DNA from 2 places in the Novilysobacter viscosus genome. Region 1 is predicted to be linked to the other one. Evidence: predicted binding sites of a transcription regulator. Region 1 holds the regulator's gene; the other holds the start of a gene.
The links. The regulator FliA, encoded in region 1, starts transcription of late flagellar genes. The targets are predictions, from matches to a motif close to TAAAGTTTNNCNNNCNNNGGCCGATAA.
Positions count from the first base shown of each region.

Region 2: a site for FliA is predicted at 1,228-1,254, ahead of ACJQWL_RS06345 (HD-GYP domain-containing protein). Genes of this name have one in related genera too.

Region 1 covers NZ_JBJMAV010000002.1:351,416-359,179, reverse strand. Annotated here, with positions in the region: gene ACJQWL_RS05355 (chemotaxis protein CheW) at 1-27, opposite strand, end outside; gene ACJQWL_RS05350 (ParA family protein) at 24-794, opposite strand; gene motD (flagellar motor protein MotD) at 794-1,954, opposite strand; gene ACJQWL_RS05340 (flagellar motor protein) at 1,959-2,699, opposite strand; gene ACJQWL_RS05335 (chemotaxis protein CheA) at 2,910-4,685, opposite strand; gene ACJQWL_RS05330 (protein phosphatase CheZ) at 4,687-5,304, opposite strand; gene cheY (chemotaxis response regulator CheY) at 5,301-5,693, opposite strand; gene ACJQWL_RS05320 (RNA polymerase sigma factor FliA) at 5,784-6,530, opposite strand; gene ACJQWL_RS05315 (MinD/ParA family protein) at 6,527-7,369, opposite strand; gene flhF (flagellar biosynthesis GTPase FlhF) at 7,422-7,764, opposite strand, start outside.
Region 2 covers NZ_JBJMAV010000003.1:118,210-125,973, reverse strand. Annotated here, with positions in the region: gene ACJQWL_RS06345 (HD-GYP domain-containing protein) at 1-1,169, opposite strand, end outside; gene ACJQWL_RS06340 (hypothetical protein) at 1,429-1,605, shown strand; gene ACJQWL_RS06335 (exopolysaccharide biosynthesis protein) at 1,700-2,368, opposite strand; gene ACJQWL_RS06330 (VOC family protein) at 2,482-2,916, shown strand; gene ACJQWL_RS06325 (DUF4031 domain-containing protein) at 2,921-3,205, shown strand; gene ACJQWL_RS06320 (hypothetical protein) at 3,284-3,550, shown strand; gene ACJQWL_RS06315 (DUF3297 family protein) at 3,659-3,931, shown strand; gene ACJQWL_RS06310 (ABC transporter permease) at 3,956-4,723, opposite strand; gene ACJQWL_RS06305 (ABC transporter ATP-binding protein) at 4,761-5,825, opposite strand; gene ACJQWL_RS06300 (hypothetical protein) at 6,093-6,395, shown strand; gene ACJQWL_RS06295 (glycosyltransferase) at 6,447-7,151, shown strand; gene ACJQWL_RS06290 (RNA polymerase sigma factor) at 7,509-7,764, opposite strand, start outside.

The DNA.
Region 1 (7,764 bases):
GTAGGCATCGATGGCGTGGTGGCTCATGCGGCCTCCTTGCGGGCTTCGGCCCTGTCGAGCAACCAGGCCAGCGCCGAGCGGTAGGCATCGGCGCCGCGCCCGGTCGGCGGTTCGTGCGCGGTGAGCACGGCGGGGTCGCGCAGGCGCGTGTCCATCGGCACGGCCTTGTGCCAGCAGTGCGAGGGGTGGCCGTCGTGCAGCTGCTCCAGGCTCCGGGTGCCCGAGCGCGTGCGGCGGTCGTACAGGGTGGGCAGGATGTGCCGCACCAGCGTGCGCCGGCGCGAGCGCTCGACCATGTCGGCGGTGCGCACCATGTCGTTGAGGCCGTGCAGCGCCAGCGGGTCGGTCTGGGTCGGGATCACCAGCCGGTCGGCCGCGGCCAGCGCGTTGACCATCAGCAGGCCCAGCGTCGGCGGGCAGTCCAGCAGCGCGTAGTCGTAGCTCTCGCGCACGCCGTGCAGGGCGCGGCCCAGCGCCAGCCCGAGGCCGGGCTGGGTGGCCCCGCGGCGTTCCAGCGTGGCCAAGGCCGGCTGGGCGGCGACCAGCCGCAGCCCGTCGATGGCGGTGCTGCGGGCCAGCGAGCCCATTGGCGCGTCCGGGCCACTGAAGATGTCGTGGGTACCGGCCGGCGGTGGCGCGGTCGGCACGCCGAAGGCGCGGGTCAGCGAGGCGTGCGGGTCGAGGTCCACCAACAGCACGCGCACGCCGCTTTCGGCCAGGTTGCGCGCCAGGCACAGCGAAGTGGTGGTCTTGCCGACCCCGCCCTTCTGGTTGGCGATCGCCCAGACCAGCATCAGCCCGCTCCCGGGCCGCGCAACGTGGCGCGGACCTGTGGCGGGCGGATGGCCAGGATCGGCAGCAACCGCTGCGGTGGGACCGGGCCACGCGTGGCCGGACGTGCCACCGGCGCGGCTGTCGCGGCGGCGGCGATCGGCCGGGCCGCCACCTGCGCGCTGCTGGGCGCTGTGGCGGCTGTGGCGGTAGTGCCGACGGTGCCGCGGCCCTCCGCCCGGTCGGGGGCGACGACCACCGCCTGTGCCGATTCCACGCCGACCGTATCGGGGCCCTGCGGCGAGGCCAGGATCACCAGCAGTACCCGGCGGTTGGCGTTGCGGCCCTGCACGGTGGCGTTGTCGGCCACCGGCTGGTGCTCGCCGAAACCGACCACCGCCAGCCGCTGCGGCGACACGCCAGAGCCGACCAGTTCATGCACCACGCCGGCGGCGCGCGCGGCCGACAGCTCCCAGTTGCTGCGGAACGCCACGGTGCGGATCGGAATGTCGTCGGTGTAGCCCTCCACGCGCACGGCATTGGGTTCATCGCGCAGCACGCCGGCCAGTTTGTGCACCGTGGTGAGCGCCACCGGGCTGGGCATGGCCGAGCCACTGGCGAACAGGATGTCGCTCTGGATCTCGACCTCCAGGAAGCTGTCGCCGCGGCGCACCGTCACCAGCTTCTGCTCGACCAGCTCCGACAGCGCCTTCTGGATGCGTTGGCCGAGCGAGTGCAGCTGGCGGTTGCGTCCTTCCACCTGTTCGAGCAATTGGGTGTTGCCGGTCTTGGCGTTGTCCGCATCCTGCCCCTGGCCCAGGCCCGGAGCGCGCGCCATGACGCCGAAGGTCGGCATGTCCAGCACCTGGCGCACCGCCGGGCTGCTGACCGGTGCGGCCGCGGAGGGGCCGGAGCGGGCGTCGGGGGTCTGCATCGAGGGCCGGTCGAACGACGAGCCGCGGATCTGGGTCGCGCCCATCTGGATCGGCGTCACCGACCGCGGCGGGCCGCCGAACGCCGATGACAGTGCATCGGCCAGCACGCGGTACTTGCCCTCGTTGACCGAGGAAATCGCGTACATCACCACGAAGAAGGCGAGCAGCAGCGTCACCAGGTCGCCGTAGGGGATCGCCCAGGCTTCGTGGTTGACGTGGTCCTCGTGCTTGTGGCGACGGCCGGCCATGGCGTCAGTGCATGAATCCGTTGAGCCGCGCTTCGATGTTGCGCGGGTTCTCGCCCTGGGCGATGGCGATCAGGCCCTCGACGATCATTTCGCGCTCCTGGGCCTGGTGGTTGACCAGGCCCTTGAGCTTGGCGGCCATGGGCAGCAGCATCAGGTTGGCCGCGCCGATGCCGTAGATGGTGGCGGTGAACGCCGCGGCGATGCCCGGGCCGAGCTTGCTGGGGTCGCTGAGGTTCTTCATCACCGCCATCAGGCCCAGCACCGCGCCGATGATGCCCAGCGTCGGCGCGTAGATGCCCATGCCCTCGAACACCTTGGCCGCGGACATGTCGCTTTCGGACTGGCCGTGCAGCTCGATCTCCAGCATCTGCCGGATCGCCTCGGGCTCGACGCCGTCGACCACCATCTGCAGGCCCTTGCGCAGGAACGGGTCCTCCAGCGTCTGCACCTCCGCCTCCAGGCCCAGCAGGCCCTGCTTGCGCGCGGTGGTGCTCCACTCGACGATCTTGCCGATGACCGAGGCACGGTCCTGGGAGGGCGGGCGGAACACCCAGCGCACGATCTTGAGCGCGCGCTTGAAGGTGGCCAGCGGCGTCTGCAGCAGGATCGCCGCCACCGTGCCGACGATCACGATCACGAACGCGGCCGGGTTCCACAGGCCCGACAGGCCCGAACCCTTGAGCACGCTGCCGCCCACGAGGGCGACGATCGCCAGCACCACGCCGATCACGCTGAGTCTGTCCATGTACCGGATTAACGGTCGTGGCAGGGGGTTCTTGAGGGTGCGCGCGGGCGCTTGCGCGGAAACCGGACGGAGCTCACGGCCTGGCGGCGCGGCGTGCCTCGTGGACGTGCGCAAGGCCCCACGGCGCGGCACGCGCCGTTCGGCCCGGGTGTCGAGACGTGCGTTGAACGTTCCGGCAGGGGGGTTTGCTGCTGGCCGCCAGGCCGCGGCTCAGGCGATCAGCCGCGTCGGCGACTTGATGCCCGTGCGGTACAGCGCGTCCACGTCCAGCACCAGGGCCATGCGGCCATCGCCGATCAGGCTGGCGCCGGCATACCCGGGCAACCCGCGCAGGGTGCGGGGCAGGGCCTTGATCACCACTTCCTCGCGGCCGCGCACGCGGTCCACGTCCAGGCAGAAGCGTTGCTCGCCCGACTGCAGCACCACGCCGGTGCTCAGGCCATCGGGCGGTGCGCCGGCGCCGAGCCAGTCGCGCATCGACAGCAACGGCAGCGGCTCCTCGCGCAGGTCCAGCACGCGCTGGCCGTCGATCCACATCGGCTCGCCGGTGCGGTGCGCCAGCACTTCGACCACGCGCACCAGCGGCAGCGCGTAGACGTCCTCGTCGATCTCCACCAGCAGCGTCGGAAGGATCGCCAGGGTCAGCGGCACGCGGATCAGGAAGCGGCTGCCCACGCCCGGCGATGACTGGATCTGGACCTCGCCGGAGAGCTCGCGGATCTTCGACTGCACCACGTCCATGCCCACCCCGCGGCCCGACAGGTCGCTGACCTCGGCGCGGGTGGAGAAGCCGGGCAGGAACACCAGGTGCAGGCATTCGTCGGTCGACAGGCGCGCGGCGGCCTCCGGGTCGATCAGGCCCTTGCGCACCGCGCTGTCGCGGATGCGGTCGGGGTCGATGCCGGCGCCGTCGTCACGCACCTCGATGGCGACGTGGTCGCCCTCCTGCTGCGCCGCCAGCCGCACGTGCCCGGTTTCCGGCTTGCCGGCGGCACGTCGCGCGTCGGGCGACTCGATGCCGTGGTCGATGGCGTTGCGCACCAGGTGCAGCAGCGGGTCCGACAGCGCCTCGACCAGGTTGCGGTCCAGCTCGGTGTCGGCGCCGACCACGTCCAGCTCGACGGTCTTGTCCAGCTGCCGCGCGATGTCGCGCACCAGCTTGGGGAAGCGGGAGAACACGCGGCCCACCGGCTGCATGCGCGCCATCATCACCGCCGACTGCAGGCGCGAGGTGGAGGCGTCCAGCGCGGTGACCACGCGGTCCAGGTCCTCGTCGCGCAGGCGCGGGCGGATGGTCTTGAGGCGGTTGCGAACGAGCACCAGCTCGCCGACCAGGTTGACCATCGCGTCCAGCCGGCGCACGTCGACGCGGACGGTGGCGTCGGCGGGGTCGGGTGGCTTGCGCGGCGTGGCGGCGCTGATCGGGGTGACGTTGTCCACCGGCGCGGTCGCGCGCGGCGCGGGCTCGGCCGTCGCAACGGCGGGTGCCGGGGCGCCGGGCACGGTGCCCTTGCCGTGCAGGCTGTCGAGCAGCGCGTCGAAATCCAGGTCGGCCAGGTCGTCGTCGGTGATGTGGGCCAGCAGGTCGGGCGTGGCCGCGGCGGGCGCGCGCTCCATCCGCAGGCTGGCCAGCAGGATGTCCGGCACCGGCGCGGGCTCGGTGCCGGCGGCGACGCAATCGAGCATGTCCATCAGCAGGTCGACCGACTGCTGCGCGCCGTCGAAGGTGTCCGGGTCCAGCGGCAGCGTGCCGCTGCGCGCGGCGTCGAAACGGTCCTCCACTGCGTGGCACAGCACCACCATCGGCTGGATGTCGAGGAAGCCGGCGCCGCCCTTGATGGTGTGGAACCCGCGGAACACGGCGTTGAGGCCGTCGCGGTCGTCCGGCGCGTGCTCGAGCGTGACCATCTGCTCGCCCAGCTGGTCGAGGATCTCGCGGGCCTCGACCAGGAAGTCGGCGCAGATGTCGTTGTCGAGCCCGCCCATCTCAGATGCCCAGCGAAGACAGCAGCTGGTTGGCGTCGTCCTGGGTCGCCGGCGCCTCGTCCAGCCCGGCCACGGACGGCCCGTTGCCGCGGTTGGACAGCTGCAGCGGCGCCGCGCCGTCGGTGACGTCGCCCAGGCCGGCGTGCACCGCGCGCACCAGTTCGACCACGCGCAGGATGATCTGCCCGGTGAGGTCCTGGTAGCCCTGCGCGGCGGTCATCTCGCTGAGCCGGCTGCGGATGCCGGCCACGACCCCGGCGGATGCGTCGTCGCCGGCCGGCAGCGTGGACAGCAGCTGGCCGCACTCCTGGATCAGGTCCAGCGTGTGCATGCTGGCGTTCTCGGTCAGCGTGACCACGTGCTCCAGCCGCGAGCACGCATCGGGCAACGATGCTCCCGACCCGCCGGTGCCTTCGCCCAGTGCCGATTCCAGTTCGCGCGCGAGCCGGGTCAGGCCCTGCACGAACGGCTGCGTGCGCCACTCGATCAGCGCATCGACATGCTCGCGCCAGCCGTCGGCGTCGTCGTGCTCCATCGCCCACAGCGCCTGGTGCAGGCGCCGGGTGATGTCGTTCCGGTCGGTGGGGACGCCGGAGACGGCCGCGGCGTCCGCATTCACGCCGCGGTCTCCAGCCGCTCGAAGATCTTCTCGAGCTTGTCGCTGAGCGTGCCGGCGGTGAACGGCTTGATGACGTAGCCGCTGACGCCCGCCTGCGCGGCCTCGATGATCTGCTCGCGCTTGGCCTCGGCGGTCACCATCAGCACCGGGACTTTCGACAGGCCGGCATCGGAGCGGATCGCCTTGAGCAGGTCGATGCCGGGCATGCCGGGCATGTTCCAGTCGGTGATCACCAGGTCGAACGGGCCCTTGCGCAGCTCCACCAGTGCGGTGGTGCCGTCGTCGGCTTCGGTGGTGTTGAAGAATCCAAGGTCGTTGAGCAGGTTCTTGACGATGCGGCGCATGGTCGAGAAGTCGTCGACGATGAGGATGCGGATGTTCTTGTCCATACGGGGCTCGGGGGTGTTCCTGAAGGACCTATCGGCCGCGGGAGGGGTTTCTTGATCCCTGGACCTCCCTTTCCGGGAGGGGCGAAACGGTTACTCGTCGTTGTCGGCCTCGCCCTTCCACTCGCCCAGGCGGGCGCGCAGGCGCAACATGGCCTGGCCATGGATCTGGCAGACGCGCGACTCGCTGATCGACAGCACCGCGCCGATCTCGCGCAGGTTCAGCTCCTGCTCGTAGTACAGCGACAGCACCAGTTGCTCGCGCTCGGGCAGGTCGCCGATGGCGCCGCCCAGGGCGTGGCGGAAGGCGTCGTGCTCGAACTCGCGCGCCGGGGTGGCGCCGCTGCGCGAGGCCAGGCGCGGTTCGCCGTCGTGTTCCTCGGCATGCGAGTCCAGGCTGATCAGCTGCCCGCGTGCGGCGTCCTCGAGCATGCGGTGGTATTCGTCCAGCGACACGCCCAGCGCGCTGGCGACTTCCTGCGCGGTGGCGGCACGGCCGGTGGCCTGCTCGACCTCGCGGGTCGCCGAGACCACGTCGCGGTAGCGGCGGTGGACCGAGCGCGGCACCCAGTCGCCGCGGCGGATCTCGTCGATCATCGCGCCGCGGATGCGGATCGAGGCATAGGTCTCGAACGCCGCGCCCTGGTCGGCCTGGAAATTGCGGGCCGCGTCGATCAGGCCCAGCATCCCGGCCTGGATCAGGTCATCGACCTCGACGCTGGACGGCAGGCGCGCGGCCAGGTGGTGGGCGATGCGCCGGACCAGTTCGCCGTGGCGCTCGACGATGTCGTCGGCCCCGCCGTTCTGGTGGGCGCGGTAGGTGGCGGCGGCGGTGCTCATGCGGTGGCACTCCGTGGTTGCGGCGACACCAGCCGCTCGATGAAGAATTCGACGTGCCCGCGCGGGCCCTGCGGCGACTGCCACTGGCCGGCGCGACGCGCGATGTCGCGGAAGGCCACCGACGAGGGTGCCGACGGGAACGCCTCGACCACCGCTTCCTGGCGCTGGATGGAGCGGCGCAGCCATTCATCGCGCGGGATCGCGCCCAGGTAGCCCAGGGTCACGTCGAGGAACCGGGCGCTGACGCGCTCGAGCTTCTCGAACAGCTGCCTGCCCTCGGCCGGGTGCTGCACCTGGTTGGCCAGTACCTGCACGCGGTTCACCCCGCGCTCGCGGTTGAGCACCTTGATCAGCGCGTAGGCGTCGGTGACCGAGGCCGGCTCGTCGCAGACCACCACGATCACGTCCTGGGCGGCCTGGCAGAAGGTCAGCACGCCATCGGCGATGCCGGCGGCGTTGTCGACCACCATGGTGTCGATCGGCAGGTCCAGCTCGCTGAAGGCATGCACCAGCCCGACGTGCTGCTGCGGGGTGAGTTCGGTCATGTGCCGCTTGCCGCTGGCGGCGGGCACCACCCACAGCCCGCGCGGGCCTTCGATCACCGTGTCGCGCAGGTCACAGCGGCCGGCGAAGACGTCGGCCAGGGTGAAGCGCGGCGACAGCCCGAGCATCACGTCGACGTTGGCCAGCCCCAGGTCGGTGTCCAGCAGCAGCGTGCGCTGGCCGGCGTTGAGCAGGGCCATGGCCAGGTTGACCGAGACGCTGGTCTTGCCGACGCCGCCCTTGCCACTGGCGACGGCGATCACGCGGACGGGGGCGGTGGCGGTGGGCGGGGTCATGGGGATCACGTTGTGGGGGTGGGCGGCGGGACCGGCAGGCAGGGCGTTGGGGTCAGGCGGTTGCATGACGGTCCTCGGTGAGCAGGGGGTTGTTGGCGGCGCGCCGCAGGTGCTCCAGCTGCAGCACCAGGCGCGAGGCGTCGGCGGCATCCAGCGCGGTGGGGACGTGCTGGCCGTCGGTGGTGTAGGCCAGGTTCAAGCCGTTGCGCACCGCCACCGAGAGCACGCCGCCCAGGCGGCCGGTCTCGTCGAGCTTGGTCAGCACCACGGCTTCGGGCGCGGCCATGCGGTAGCGGCGGACCACCTCGTTGAGGTCGGCCGGGTGCGCGGTGGCCGGCAGGGCCAGCAGGCAGCGCACGTCGCGGGTGGCGCGCAGCCAGGTCATCTGGCCGAGC
Region 2 (7,764 bases), on a different contig from region 1:
GCCAGCACCGGCCTGCCCGCCGGGGCATCGGCCCAGAATCTCGCGCAATTGCTCAGGAAGGCCTGGTAGCGGGCCTGGGGCACGGCCTCCACGATGGCGTGCTCGGCTTCGCGGGTGTCGCGCGAGCGGGCTACCGCCGCGAACGTCCCGTTGGCGTTGACCAGGCGTGCCACCCGCGGGCACGCGGCATTGCCGCCGCGATGGGTGACCACGCCCACCTCGCCGCTGGCCAGACGCACCACGGTGCCGGGCGGGAACACACCGATTTCCTTGACCAGCAACCCCGGCAGTTCGGCGTCCACCGCGGTGCCCCGTTCCAGGAACAGGTTGCGCAGCGCGTTGCGTGCGATGACCGCCTCGCGGTAGGCACGCGGCCGCACCATCGCCGAGAAGATGTCCACCACCGCCAGCAGCCGGGCGCCGGCACCGATGTCATCACCCCGCAATCCGTGCGGATAGCCGCTGCCGTCCAGTCGCTCGTGGTGGTGCTGGACCGCATCCAGCCACAACGGGTCCTCGACCCCGGCGGCCCTGAGCAGCATCACCGCCTCGTCGGGGTGGGCCTCGACCTGCCGCCGCTGCTCGGGGCTGAGTTCGCCCTGCTGGCTGTTGAGGGTCTCGGCGATCGGGCCCAGCGCCAGGTCGTAGGTGAGCGCGGCGGCCATCATCGAATCGACTTCGGCCGGCTCGCATCCCCGGGCGCGGGTGGCCATCTGGCACAGGATCGCCGCGTGGACCTGGCGCGAGATCGGCCCACCGTCGTCCAGGTCAAGCTGCACCGCTGCAAGCGCGGCATCCGCATCCCGGTCCACGAGGGCTTGCAGCTCGGTCACCAGCTCCAGCGCCATCAGCGCACCATCGGGCGTGCCGGCGGCCAGCAGTTGCATGTGCGCCTCGGCCAGCCGTCGCTTGAGCGCGCGCACCTCGCCGAACACCGGTGGCAGGGGCGCGGGCGGCGCTTCGGCGGCGGCGCTCGCTTCGTCGGTGGGGCCCGCGTCCTCGACCAGGCACAGCGCCGGGTCGACATGGCCCCGCTGCAGCAGCGTCAGGCGCTGCGCCTCGCACAGCACCACCACGCCGGCATCGGCCAGCAGCTTGCCGGCCGGGTCGAAAAGCGGCCATGCCAGCGGACTGCCGACGATGAGTTCTTCCTCCAGCACGGGGCGCACGCAGGTCTCCGGTCGGGCAATGGGCGCGCGACCGGGGGACGGCCGCGTTTCACTCCCGGCATCGGCCCCGGCGCGGAAAACTGAAGGCGACGTGCGACGCGATGCGCCGTCACCGGGTCAGCGCGGCGTAGGCGGCGCCGCGGCAGCGCCCGACGCGTGCGGCGGCCGCCCCGGCCCGGGCCCTCCTCCAGGGTCAGCCGGCCATCGCCGTCGGCGTCCAGTTTCCGGTAGGCGGCGCTGGTCGCGGCGGCATGCTCCTGTGCGCTCAGCACGCCGTCTGTATCCACCGACGCTGGCGCTGCAGACGCTGCAGACGCTGCAGGCGACGGCGCGACGGCGCGACGGCGTCCTGCGCCAGCGCCGTGCCTGCGCCCGCGCCGACCACCAGCGCGAGTGCGAGTGCGGCCAGTCGGCCTCGCCGGTGGGGTGCGTTTGAGCGGTCCATGTGGTCTGCTCCCGGCGGGGTTCGCGCCGGGCTGGCGCCGACCGTGCAGGGCAGGAGAGCGCGGCGGCCGCGCCGCGCAGGCCACTCAGCCGAAGAAGCGCTGGAACAACTGGTGCGCGGCCATGCCGCCGCCGCCGATCAACACGCCGAAGTAGGCGATCGTGGTCAGGTTGGCCAGGTGGCCGAGCAGGATGGCGCCGCCGTCGCGCTGGATCATCCCCACCGCATACAGCAGCAGCGCGACCGCCGGGAATGTATTGCTGAAGGGCACGAACCCGAACGGCGCCATCAGCAGCAGCGCGGCCAGGATGAAGGCGAGGTTGTTGAACAGGTGGACGCCCCCACCACCGGCCAGCGCCGGCAGGCGGTGCGGCCGGCTGATGCGTTCCATCCTGCGGACCCAGTGCATGCCCCGCTCCAGGCCCGGGCGCAACTTGTCCGCGGGCAGGCCGCGGGTGCGCAGTTTCGCCGGCAGCCACAGTTCGCGGCCGAACAGGCGGCTGATACCGACCAGCAGGATGGCCGCGCCGAACACCGTGCTCACCCCCGGGATCGACACCGGGATCAGGAACACCAGGGTCAGCAGCACCGTCATCAGCAACAGGCCCTCGTCGCCGAACACGTCCAGCAACTCGCCCAGGCTGATCGTGTCGGGGGGCAGGCCGGCAATGATCGCGCCCAGCTGGTCGCCAAGCGAGGCATGCGCGTCATCGAGGCTGCGGGCCTCGGCGGTGCGGGGGTCGGGGGTCGGCAAGGCCGGCTCCGGTCATGGGGCGGGCCATTATGCCGGCCGTGCGTGCATGCGCCGCTACGGGACCGGGATGCGAGGATGGCCCCCCGGATCCACCGATACCCATCCAGGCCGCCATGCCCCGCCCGCCCCTGCCCCCGTTCCACCTTGCAGTCCCGGTTCACGACCTCGCCGCGGCCCGCGACTTCTACGGCCGCCTGCTGGGCTGCGTGGAAGGCCGCAGCGACTCGCAGTGGGTTGACTTCGACCTCTACGGCCACCAGCTGGTCTGCCACCGCAGCGACGCGGCCCGGGCGTCCACCCCGCAGGCGCACAACGCAGTGGACGGCCATGACGTGCCGGTCCCGCACTTCGGCGTGGTCCTGCCCATGGACGACTGGACCGCGCTGGCCACCCGGCTGCGCGGCGCGGGGGTTCGTTTCGTGGTCGAGCCGCACGTGCGCTTCGCCGGTGGGCCGGGTGAGCAGTCGACCATGTTCTTCCATGACCCGTCCGGGAACGCGCTCGAGTTCAAGGCCTTCGCCGACCCCTCGCAGCTGTTCGCGCGCTAACGGCATGCCCGTGTACGTCGACGATGCGGTGACCCTGTGGCGCGGCCAGCGCTGGGCGCACCTGATGGCCGACACCCTGGCCGAACTGCACGCGTTTGCCGGCCGCCTGGGCCTGCCACGACGCGCGTTCCAGAACCGGACCAGCGGTGCCCATTACGACGTGCCTGCCCCGATGCGCGAGCGCGCGATCGCGCTGGGGGCGGTGGCGATTTCCCGGCACGCCGACCGCGAGCTGGTCAGGGCGGTGATCGCCAACGCCAAGGCGCAGGGGCGGGGCGAGCGGGCATAGGTGGTGGCCGCAGCGGCGTCCACCCGCCGTTTACATCCAGGCGCCCAGCATGGCGCGACCCCAGCCCGGAACCCACCCATGTCGGCCGTCATCGAATCGCGCCTGCGCCCCCTGCCCCTGATGGCCCACCAGACACTGCGGGCGACCCAGTTCGGGATCCAGGCCCGCAACCGACATGGTTTCCGCACCTGGAACGTGATCGAGCCCGAGCTTGGATCGCAATGGCAGGCGGCCCACGCCGCAGGCACCGGGCTGGACTGGCTGGAAGCCGCCGAACCGGTCTACGCCGCATGGCGCGACGCACTGCCGGGCGACGCCAACCCCGGTTTCCCGCACCGGGACTGATCCGCCTCCCCGCGGTCGCCCGATCAGGTAGCGGTTCGACCCGCGCCCGTGCGGGGCGTATCCTGCGCGCCCCCGCGCCGACCGGCGCGCGACCCTCGATCCAGGCCCATGCCCGAGCACACCGCAGACACCCCGCCCGACCGCCTCTCCACCGACCCGCGCAGCCCGCATTACGCCGAGGTGGTGCTCGAACGCGGCATCGGCATCCGCTTCAACGGGATCGAACGTCACAACGTCGAGGAATACTGCATCAGCGAGGGCTGGGTGCGGCTGCCGGTCGGCAAGTCGCTCGACCGCCGCGGCCAGCCGATGACCATGAAGGCCAGGGGCACGGTCGAGGCCTGGTTCCTGGACACCGCCGCAGGCGACGCCGCGGAGTAACGCCCGCGCGCCCGTCGCGGCGCGTCAGGCCTTGAGCTTCCAGCCGGTACGGAAGATCCACCACACCGCGACCAGGCACGCGCCCAGGAAGACCAGGATCAGCGCCGCGCTGAGCGCGACGTTGACATCGGACACGCCGTAGAAACTCCAGCGCATCCCGCTGATCAGGTAGACCACCGGGTTGAACAGGGTCACCTTCTGCCAGAACGGCGGCAGCATGTGGATGGAGTAGAACGCCCCGCCCAGGAACGTGAGCGGGGTGATCACCATCAACGGGATGATCTGCAGTTTCTGGAAGTCGTCGGCCCACAGCCCGATGATGAAACCGAACAGGCTGAAGCTCAGCGCGGTCAGCACCAGGAAGCAGAGCATCCACAGCGGGTGCTCGATTTCATACGGCACGAACAGCCGCGCGGTCGCCAGGATCAGCAACCCCAGTACCAGCGACTTGGTTGCCGCCGCGCCCACATAGCCCAGCAGCACTTCAACGTACGACACCGGCGCCGACAGCAGTTCGTAGATGGTCCCGGACCACTTGGGCATGTAGATGCCGAAGGACGCGTTGGAGATGCTCTCGCTGAGCAGCGACAGCATGATCAGGCCGGGGATGATGAAGGCGCCGTAGCTCACCCCGTCGATGTCGCCCATGCGCGAACCGATCGCCGCGCCGAAGACGATGAAGTACAGCGACGTGGTCAGCACCGGCGAGGCGATCGACTCGCCGAGGGTGCGGAAGGTGCGCGCCATTTCGAAACGGTAGATCGCGCGGATCGCGTGGGTGTTGAGTGCCATCAGTGCGGCTTCCGGTCGGTCATCCCAGGGCCCCGGCTCACGTCCGCGCCGGCGTCGATGCCGCGGCGGCGCCTGCCGGTGCCCCCGCCGGTTCCGGCGCGCCATCGCGCACCAGGCCGACGAAGATGTCCTCCAGCGAACTCTCGCTGGAGTGCAGGTCCTTGAAATCGATGCCATGCCCGGCCAGCTGCCGCAGCAGGCCGGCGATGCCGGTGCGCTCGTCGTGGGTGTCAAAGGTGTAGACCAGCGTGGCACCGTCATCGGACAGCTCCAGCGGCAGGCCCGCAAGTCCCTCGGGTATCGAAGCCAGCGGGGCCTGCAGGGTGAGCGCCAGCTGCTTCTTGCCCAGCCTGCGCATCAGGGTGCGGGTGTCCTCGACCACGACCAGCCGGCCGCGGTTGATCACCCCGATGCGGTCGGCCATCTGCTCGGCCTCCTCGATGTAGTGGGTGGTGAGGATCACCGTGGTGCCGGCCTCGCGCAGGCGCCGCACCATCTGCCACATGTCGTGGCGCAGCTCGACGTCGACGCCGGCGGTGGGCTCGTCCAGGAACAGCACCGAGGGCTCGTGCGAGAGCGCCTTGGCGATCAGCACGCGCCGCTTCATCCCGCCCGACAGGGTCATGATCCTGCTGTCGCGCTTGTCCCACAGCGACAGCTCGCGCAGCACGCGCTCCAGGTGGCCGTCGTCCGGCGCCTTGCCGAACAGGCCACGCGAGAACCGCACCGTCGCCCACACCGTTTCGAATGCATCGGTGGACAGCTCCTGCGGCACCAGCCCGATGCGCGCCCGCGCGGCACGGTAGTCGCGCACGGTGTCGTGGCCGTCCACCCGAACGGTGCCGCCACTGGCGTTGACCAGGCCGCAGACGATGCTGATCAGGGTGGTCTTGCCGGCGCCGTTGGGGCCGAGCAGGGCGAAGATCTCACCGCGACGGATGGTCAGGTCGACCGACTCCAGCGCGACGTGGCCGGAGGCGTAGGTTTTCGACAGGTCGCGGATCGCCAGCACCACGTCGGCGGCCGGTGCGACGGACCCTGCAGGGTCTTCGCGACCGGTGACGAGGCTATTGGCGGCGACCGGACGGGGCGGGGACGACATGCCGTGCTCGCGGTGGTCGTGGGTGTTGCAGCATGCCCCACTGCGCCAGAGGATCAACCCCGCTGCGCGGATGCAGCATCCTGCAAGGGGTGGTGCCGGAACGGCGAGCGGCCGCACGGTTCACCGTGCGATCACGCCGCGGGCAGTGTCCTTGACCGCCGCCTGCAGCCTGCGCCGACCCGGCGTGTGGTCGCACGGCATCGCTCCTGGAGTCCGCTTCATGTCGCATGTCCCCCACCGCGCCGGTGTCCAGGCGGGCCCGTCCCGGTGCTAGACGCCGCCGGAATCGACGCGGCCATTGCGCGCCTGGAGCAGGACATGCCGGGCCTGCAGCACGGCCACCGCGGGCTGTTCGCCTTTGCCGCGGCTTGGGCCGAGCGCCACGACGCCATCCTCCGCGACACGCCCGCGACCCTGCGCGAGGCCACGTCGCTGCGCCTTCGGCGCGTGGCCATCCGCTGGGGGGTGGCCGACGGGGTGCGCATGACCGGGCAGTTCCCGGCGCTCGAGGCGGCCGACGCCGGCGCCCTCCCCCCACCCCGGCACCGCGTGTCCCACCCGGGCGGCTGAAGACGGAGTGCCTGGTCCGGTGTGCCGGGGCCTGCGTGCCATGATCGACCGATGTTGTCGCTGATCGTCCCCGCCCACGACGAGGCCACCCGCCTGCCCGGCACCCTGCGGGTGCTGCACGAGGCCGCGGCCGCCACCGTCGGTGCTGGCGGTTACGAGATCATCGTGGTCGACGACGCATCACGCGACGGCTCCGGCGACATCGCCCGGGCCTGCGGCGCGCGCGTGCTGCGGGTCGAGCATCGCCACATCGCCGCCACCCGCAACGCCGGTGCATGCCTGGCAACGGGGGACACACTGGTCTTCGTCGATGCCGACACCAATATCGATGCCACCCTGCTGGGCGCCGCGCTGGCCGCACTGGAAGCCGGGGCGGTGGGTGGCGGTGCGACCGTGGCCCTGCGCGGACCGCTGGCATGGCACGTTCGCTGGGGCCTGGCGGTCTCGAACTGGCTGCTGCGACGGATGCACGCGGCGGCCGGTTGTTTCGTGTTCTGCCGGCGCGAGGCATTCGAAGCGGTGGGCGGCTTCGACGAGCGCTGGTTCGCCGGCGAGGACGTGGCCCTCAGCCGTGCGCTGGCGGCACGGGGCCGCTTCGTGGTGCTGCGCGAGCGGGCGTGGACCTCGGCGCGCAAGCTCCGCAGCCACCCGCTGGGTGAGCACCTGCTGCTGATGCTGCGGTTCGCCGTGCGCGGGCGGCGGCTGCTGCGCAACCGGGATGCATTGGGCCTGTGGTACGGCGATCGACGCGACTGAACGGTCTCATGCGCTGCGACGCGCATCCGGAGAATCGGCGGCCTCCTCGTCAGGAGCCGTTCGGTCCGACCTCGACCGTGCGGGCGGCCACGGAGCGCGGACTGGGCCCGCGCTCCGCGGCTGCACCTATGCGGCGTCCGCGTCGATATCGCGAACACGTCGCTGGCAGTGACGCGCGGCGTTCGGTCCCCTCCTTTTCCGCTTTGCGGTCCAGGCCCGGCTTCGCGCCGGCGGCCCATGCGTGCGTCCGGTGCGCGAGCGATCCACTGACACTCGCAACTCCCCACCGGTGGTCGGTCGGGCGACGTGGCAGCCTTCGCCACGGCTTCTGACCAGGATTCGCCCCGGGGCGCCCGGCTAGGAAGCGCTGGCACCGCATTCGGCCGCCCGCGCCTGCAGCTGCGCCTGCTCGCGTGCGTTGCGGGTGAGCGCAGCCGCCTCGTTGAAGGCCACCTCCGCCTCGGCATGGCGCCCCAGCCGGAACAGCAGGTCGCCGCGCACGGCCGGCAGCGGGTGGTAGCCGGCCAGCGCGCCGCCTGCCGCGAGCGCATCCACCAGCGGCAGCGCAGCGGCGGGTCCATCCGCCATCGACACCGCGACCGCGCGGTTGAGC